Regions from separate parts of the Leptolyngbya iicbica LK genome, predicted to be linked through region 2. Evidence: predicted binding sites of a transcription regulator. Region 2 holds the regulator's gene; the other holds the start of a gene.
The links. Region 2 encodes NtcA, which controls nitrogen genes in cyanobacteria. Its sites were predicted from a motif close to TTTGTANNNNNNNNTACAAA; they were not measured.
Positions count from the first base shown of each region.

Region 1 (3,274 bases), on a different contig from region 2:
TGAGCCAGGCAGTTATTTTTTTGCTAACTTCCTAACACTAGGCAGCGGTTTTGCTGGCTGCAGGCTGATGCCAGGAAAGCGATAACGTCTGTCGGCCCAACTCACGATGGTGGGGAGCACATTGCCAGTCAGGATGGGCGGTCATCAACAGCGACTCCAGCGCCTCTTGGTCAAAAAGATGCGTCGCCGGATGGCCGTTGACTTCAAAATCGATAGCAAAACAATTTTTCGAAGCGCATCGGATCGCTAATGCAGTACCCGTAGCGGTTGGCAGCTCTAACGTATCGCCAGCGACTAAACCTCGAAAGGCTAAAATCGCCTGCCGAAACTGATCAAAGTCGTGGGTGCTCAGCCCTGGCAAAATAATCGGCTTAGCTTCATCCCCATTGACCAGCAACCAATAGCGGCGGAGGGGATCAATCCCAACCAGCCAGGTTTGCTCATCATCTAATCGATATCGGGGAACTAGGGGAAAGCGATCGCTCATAGCTGCATCCGAAAACTCGTTCTTTAATAGGATTTCCTACTCGGCAGGATTTCTCAATCCTATGAAACAAAAGTTTAATGATGGCGATAAATTTTGTGAATGAGCTGCGACCAAACTGTTCCTGCTAGCGTGAGCGGAGTTTTTGCCCGGTGGCTTGTAACTGCGTGATTACTGTTCATGCTTCTACGCAAAAGCGCCGTTCTTCAGTAGCAGGTACGATCAGCGATCGGTTTTCAACCAACTCCATCAACCGATGAGGCTCTTCTGCGATGGTTTCCTGTTCTGGTCAACCACTGACAAGGGAGTGCAACTGATGATTTCTAAACGGTCAAGAAGTGGGAAGATAGACGGTGATTAAGGGCCACACGACTAGGGTGTTGGCTCAATCAGTGGGCGACTCGATGACTACCAGATATTGGCCTCCTGCCCTCTGAATTCACGTCGTTATGAACGGCTGACTCAGACCTGCGGCCCTAGTGAACCTGGCCCTTGGCCCACATAAGCGATCGCTTTACCAGCGCTTTTTGCTGAATTACTGATCTGAACGGAATTCTATGACTGCTGTCGAACAACTGGTGCCGCCCTCGATCTTTGGGTTGACCTTTCTGCTATTTATTGGACTGTTCTTTTTTATTCGGGCTTCGACCAAAGACCGCACCGAGACAGCCCTGTACGTGACAGCTCTATCGGATGTGGCCCTGCTAGAAAAACTGCAGGAGTATTTTGCCAATCGGGCCTATCGGGTCAAAGTGGTCGATCCGGAGTCGGGGCAAATCGCTTTGGAAGGCAACGTTGGGGCCAGCGTGTTTCTGGCGGTTTTTTTGGGAGGGCTCGCAGCGGTTGGTTTATTGTGCCTAGCGTTGGTAATAGTCATATCGGCCCCACAGCTGGGTTATTGGCCTTATGCGTTGTTGGGGTTATCGCCGCTGGCTGCTTGGTTTTATTGGCGCGGGGCCAATCGCTTAGAGCAAGTTTCGTTTTGTGTTTTGCCATCGGATGAGACAACCCAGGCCGCAGACCAAGCCGTTGAAACACGACTAAAGGTCACAGCCCACCGTGACGAACTCGCCACGCTAGTTGCTCACTTACCTTTAAAGCAACAACGAGAGACAGAGTAGTTAATCTCTGCCTCTCGTTAATTTAGGAGTCTACTGTTTCTCTTGTTTCTAAACGAGATACTGAAAGGCTGGAAAACTTTATTGTCTCAAGAACTCCAGCGATCAGATGAAACGCTTACTTCGATAAGCTCACCACTTCATCTTCATCTTCATTCAACAGGGCTCTCAAGCTAGGAAACAAAAAGTGGTTCTCTTCAACATACTGGGCACCAAACAGACCTTTCTCTGCCCAAAAATATCGATCAGTTGTGTGCTCGTTACGTTTCACCAATAACAATGCGGGGGGAGCAATGTTTTCACTATGGATAAAGTTACGAGCTGCGGTCACCGGTTTATCAGTGCCACTTTCGATACTATATTGAGGTACACACTCCAGAATACGCCTACCTTCTAGACGACGGCGGCTTTTGCGTTTACGTCTTCTTGCCAACCTGCCTACCTCCTACTCTCTGGTGTACATATAAAATAGGGGATGTAGTTTGTGCTACAAAACCCTAACCTTGCAAAGTATATCCGGTAAAAACTAAAATTTCAACTTGTCTAAACGTACTATTGGGTAACTGGCGTGGTTAAATGGTAAGTTTTCGTGAGCCGCCCCTTACCCATAGTCTGAAGCTGTATACAGCTCCTGGTCAGGGGTTTGATTTTTCTTTTTGAAAGGCTTTTCGGCGATTTTGATGATGTTGATGCCTGCCAGCGCAGAATTTGCCGCCCTGTGTCAGTCTCAATTGGCGATGATGACCAAGCTGGTAGGGGCTGACTCGACTGCTGTCTACATGGCGGAAGGGTGGTCAGATCAAGCCAGCCCTAATTTATTGCCGATCGCGGTCTACCCACCAGAGCCGGCTGGGACAGAATCCCCAACGTTGAACAGGTCGTTGCCGGCAGCAACGGGTAACTTAGCCGCGCTACGGGGGCGGCCTGATAAGCTTGCCGCCGTCCGGCCGTTTGAGTCTGCTCCTTCTGAGTCGGCTGATACAGCAGCACCGCCGGAGCAATTGGCGATTCCTATGATGCATGAGGGCGGCGTGTTTGGGGTGCTGGTGAGCTGGCGCGCCGATCGCCCCTGGCGCGATGTCGAGCGCGATCGCCTGGAGGAATGTGCGCGATCGCTGACTCTCGCTTGTGTGTTAGATCAGCGTGGTCAATGGCTGAAAACGCAGATGTCGTCTTTAGACCATGTGCAGGCACAGCAGTCCGATCGCTTCCATGAGCTGCTGCATCAGTTGCGCAGTCCGCTGACGGCGCTGAAAACCTTTGGCAAGTTGCTGACCAAGCGATTACCGACGGAAGATCCCAATCGGCGGCTGGTGACTAACATGCTGCGCGAGAGCGATCGCATGCAAGAATTGCTGGGCTACTTTGATGACACGCTCCAGGCGGCGGATGATTCGCGGGAGGAGACCGCGACCACCATTCCCTTACTGCTGCCTGCTGATAAGACGGTTAAGGCCTCGCCAGCCTTGGCGGCAGCCCCGGATTCATTGGCTCATTTTGGGGGAGCCTTGACCCTGCAGACGATCGCGATCGCCACGATCGTTTTGCCATTGGTGGAACTCACACAGCCCCTCGCCGAAGATGCGGGGTTATGGCTGCAAGCGATTGCGGATGATGAAGGTCTGCAGGTGCAGGCTGATCCTAAAGCGCTGACTGAGAGTTTGAGCATTGT
Region 1 covers NZ_QVFV01000011.1:64,575-67,848, reverse strand. Annotated here, with positions in the region: gene DYY88_RS22855 (hypothetical protein) at 38-487, opposite strand; gene DYY88_RS22850 (cofactor assembly of complex C subunit B) at 1,042-1,605, shown strand; gene DYY88_RS22845 (DUF3155 domain-containing protein) at 1,721-2,035, opposite strand; gene DYY88_RS22840 (sensor histidine kinase) at 2,283-3,274, shown strand, end outside.
Region 1: DYY88_RS22845 (DUF3155 domain-containing protein) is a predicted target of NtcA. The motif match lies at 2,077-2,096, and genes of this name have one in related genera.

Region 2 (3,274 bases):
ACCAATATAACCCTGCACGGCTTCCTGGGTTTTCAGCCCGTTGCCCGTGATATAAGCCACAGTGGTTTCGTCGGGATCAATCTTGCCCGCTTCCACCAGCTTCTTGAGCACGGCGATCGTGGTGCCGCCCGCGGTCTCGGTAAAGATGCCTTCGGTTTCCGCCAGGAGCTTAATGCCGTCAATGATTTCAGCATCAGTGACATCTTCGATGTTGCCGTTGGTCTTGCGGGCAATATCCAGGGCGTAGATACCGTCAGCGGGGTTGCCAATCGCAATCGACTTGGCAATGGTGTTGGGCTTCACCGGAGTCACAAAATCCCGTCCCTCTTTGAAGGCTTGGGAAATGGGCGAGCAGCCTTCCGCCTGCGCCCCACTAAAGCGCACGTCTTTGGCATCCACCAGACCCGTTTTCACAAACTCTTGGAAGCCCTTGTAGATCTTGGTAAACAGGGAACCCGAGGCCAACGGCGCAACAATGTGGTCAGGCAGTTGCCAGCCGAGTTGCTCCACAACTTCATAGCCCAGGGTTTTCGACCCTTCGGAGTAGTAGGGACGCAGGTTAATGTTCACAAATCCCCAACCCTGAGTATTCGCGACCTCAGAGCAGAGGCGGTTGACCTGGTCGTAGTTGCCTTTCACCGCCATCACGGTGGGGTTGTAAATCAACGTACCGAGGACTTTACCGGCTTCCAAATCAGCGGGGATGAAGACGCAGCAGTCGAGTCCAGCATGGGCCGCGATCGCTGCTGTGGAGTTCGCCAGGTTACCCGTGCTTGCACAAGAGACGGTAGAGAAGCCCAGTTCACGGGCACGGCTGAGGGCGATCGACACCACCCGATCCTTAAAACTCAAGGTCGGCATGTTGACCGCGTCGTTTTTAATGTAGAGAGACCTCAACCCTAAACGCCGCGCGAGGCGATCGGCTTTGAGTAGGGGAGTCATCCCCGTACCGACATCGATGGGATTGTCGGAGGCCACCGGCAAAAAATCTTTGTAGCGCCAAATTGATTTCGGCCCCGCTTCAATACTGGCGCGACTCACCCGCTGACGAATCAGGTCGTAGTCGTAAACCACCTCTAAGGGACCAAAGCAAACATCTTCGCAAACGTGCTTGGCACCGAGTTCATAGGTTTCGCCACACTCTCGACAGCGCAGTGCCGAAAAAGTTGCGCCTAAGGCAGCGCCGGTCGATAAAGTTTTGGGCTGTTCAATGGCCTGGGTCATCGTTTTCTGTGCTCTCTCGCGGAATGAATTGGTAGCAGCTGCAGCAACAGGACTGTTTCAACTGAACTTCGCGGATAGTATCACGGCTAAAAAACACGGGTCAAACATACCCGACCATTTTTGTCGGGATTTGAAATGAATCAATGAAACAATTGCTGGAGAAGACTTTGAAGGCTTTGTCCGGCAGCGATCGCCATCCGAGCCCAAAACCATGTTCAGGAAAAAATTGACACCTTTGCTACAAAAAATCCAGTGAGCTCAAAGCCGCGATCGCGCCCTTTGCCCTGCCACTCCTAAGATTTTCGGCAGTTTTGTCGACTCCAAGTATCGTTAGATACAAAAGGTCTTCTCATAAGTCGCATTAATAGACGGTTAATGCATTGCGGTTTGCATTTCTTAAAGGCCCAAAGACCACGCAATGATGTCTCAATTGATAGGCGTTTTCGTGGATTTCAGTAAGATGTGGCTATCGTGATGTTTGGTTCCAGCAGACAAAAGTGGACTCAAGATGATAGCAGCGCAGGACAAGCCCTTAGCCAATGCGTTTCGCCAACTCGCAGGCGGCGCGTTTCCGCCAGTCGTGGAAACCTACGAGCGCGGCAAGACAATCTTTTTTCCCGGTGATCCCGCGGAGCGCGTCTATTTTTTGATGAAAGGGGCGGTGAAGCTCTCGCGAGTTTACGAAATCGGCGAAGAAATCACGGTCGCTTTGCTGCGAGAGAATAGCGTCTTCGGGGTGCTATCCCTGATTACGGGTGAGCGGTCTGATCGCTTTTACCATGCGGTAGCGTTCACGCCAGTCGAGTTGTTGTCTTTACCGATTGATCAAGTGCAGCCCGCGCTCGCCGAAAATCCGGAACTCGCCATGGTAATGCTGAAAGGGTTGTCATCGCGCATTTTGCAGACCGAGATGATGATCGAAACCTTAGCTCATCGCGATATGGGCTCTCGGTTAGTCAGTTTTCTCCTGATTTTGTGCCGCGACTTTGGCATTCCTAGTTCCGATGGCATCACCATTGACCTGAAATTATCGCACCAGGCGATCGCTGAGGCGATCGGGTCTACCCGAGTCACCGTCACTCGCTTGCTAGGCGATCTCCGCCAAGAAGGCATGATTGCCATCCATAAAAAGAAGATTACCGTGCATGACCCGGTGAATCTCAGTCAGCAGTTCACCTGATTGGAAAGCGTTGCAGTAGAGTGGTCATGAATCGCAGGTAACGGGCGCATGGCCACAGGCTACGTTCTAGTATTAGCAGTCTTGATTCTAGGCGGCGTAATTGCCACGCTAGGCGATCGCATTGGCATGCGCGTTGGCAAGGCGCGGTTGAGCCTATTTAACCTGCGCCCGCGCCAGACGGCGACTGTGGTCAGTATTTTGACGGGCGGCGTCATTTCCGCCTCGACCTTGGCTTTGCTCTTTGGTGTGAGTCAGCAACTCCGCACCGGGGTCTTTGAGCTAGAGCGCATTCAAGAGGACCTCTTGCAGGCTGAGGCAGAACTAGGCGAAGCAGAAACCGCCAAGGCCGACATTGAGTCTGCTCTCACCGATGCCCGCGCCGAACAAACAGCGGCCCAGCAGGAACTCGCCAAAATTAATCGGTCCTTGCAACAGGCGGTCGAGCAGCAACAAACAACCCAGAGCGAACTCCAGCAGTCGCGATCGCGATTATCATCGCTCCAATCGGAACTGGGAGAGGTTTCCCAGCAATCGGCTCAACTCCAAAATGAAATTCAGCGGTTACAGACCGAGCGGGCCGACCTATTGCAGCAGCAGGCCACAGTCCAAGAGCGCATTGCCGAGCGCGATCGCCTCATTGCCGAACGTGACCAAGACATTGCCCAGCGCGAAGCCCGCCTTCGAGAACTGCAAAGTCAACAGGCCGAACTACAAGAAAATGTTGCATTGTTGGAACAACAATATCAGGGCCTTTTTCGGGGCAGCGTCGCCGTCGGTCGCAACGAACCTCTCGTCTCAGTGCTGTTAAGAGTCAACGACGAAGTAGAAGCTCGCCGCGCCGTTGATCAACTGTTGCGGCAGGCCAACCGC
Region 2 covers NZ_QVFV01000002.1:1,375,987-1,379,260, forward strand. Annotated here, with positions in the region: gene thrC (threonine synthase) at 1-1,224, opposite strand, end outside; gene ntcA (global nitrogen regulator NtcA) at 1,733-2,404, shown strand; gene DYY88_RS13100 (DUF3084 family protein) at 2,453-3,274, shown strand, end outside.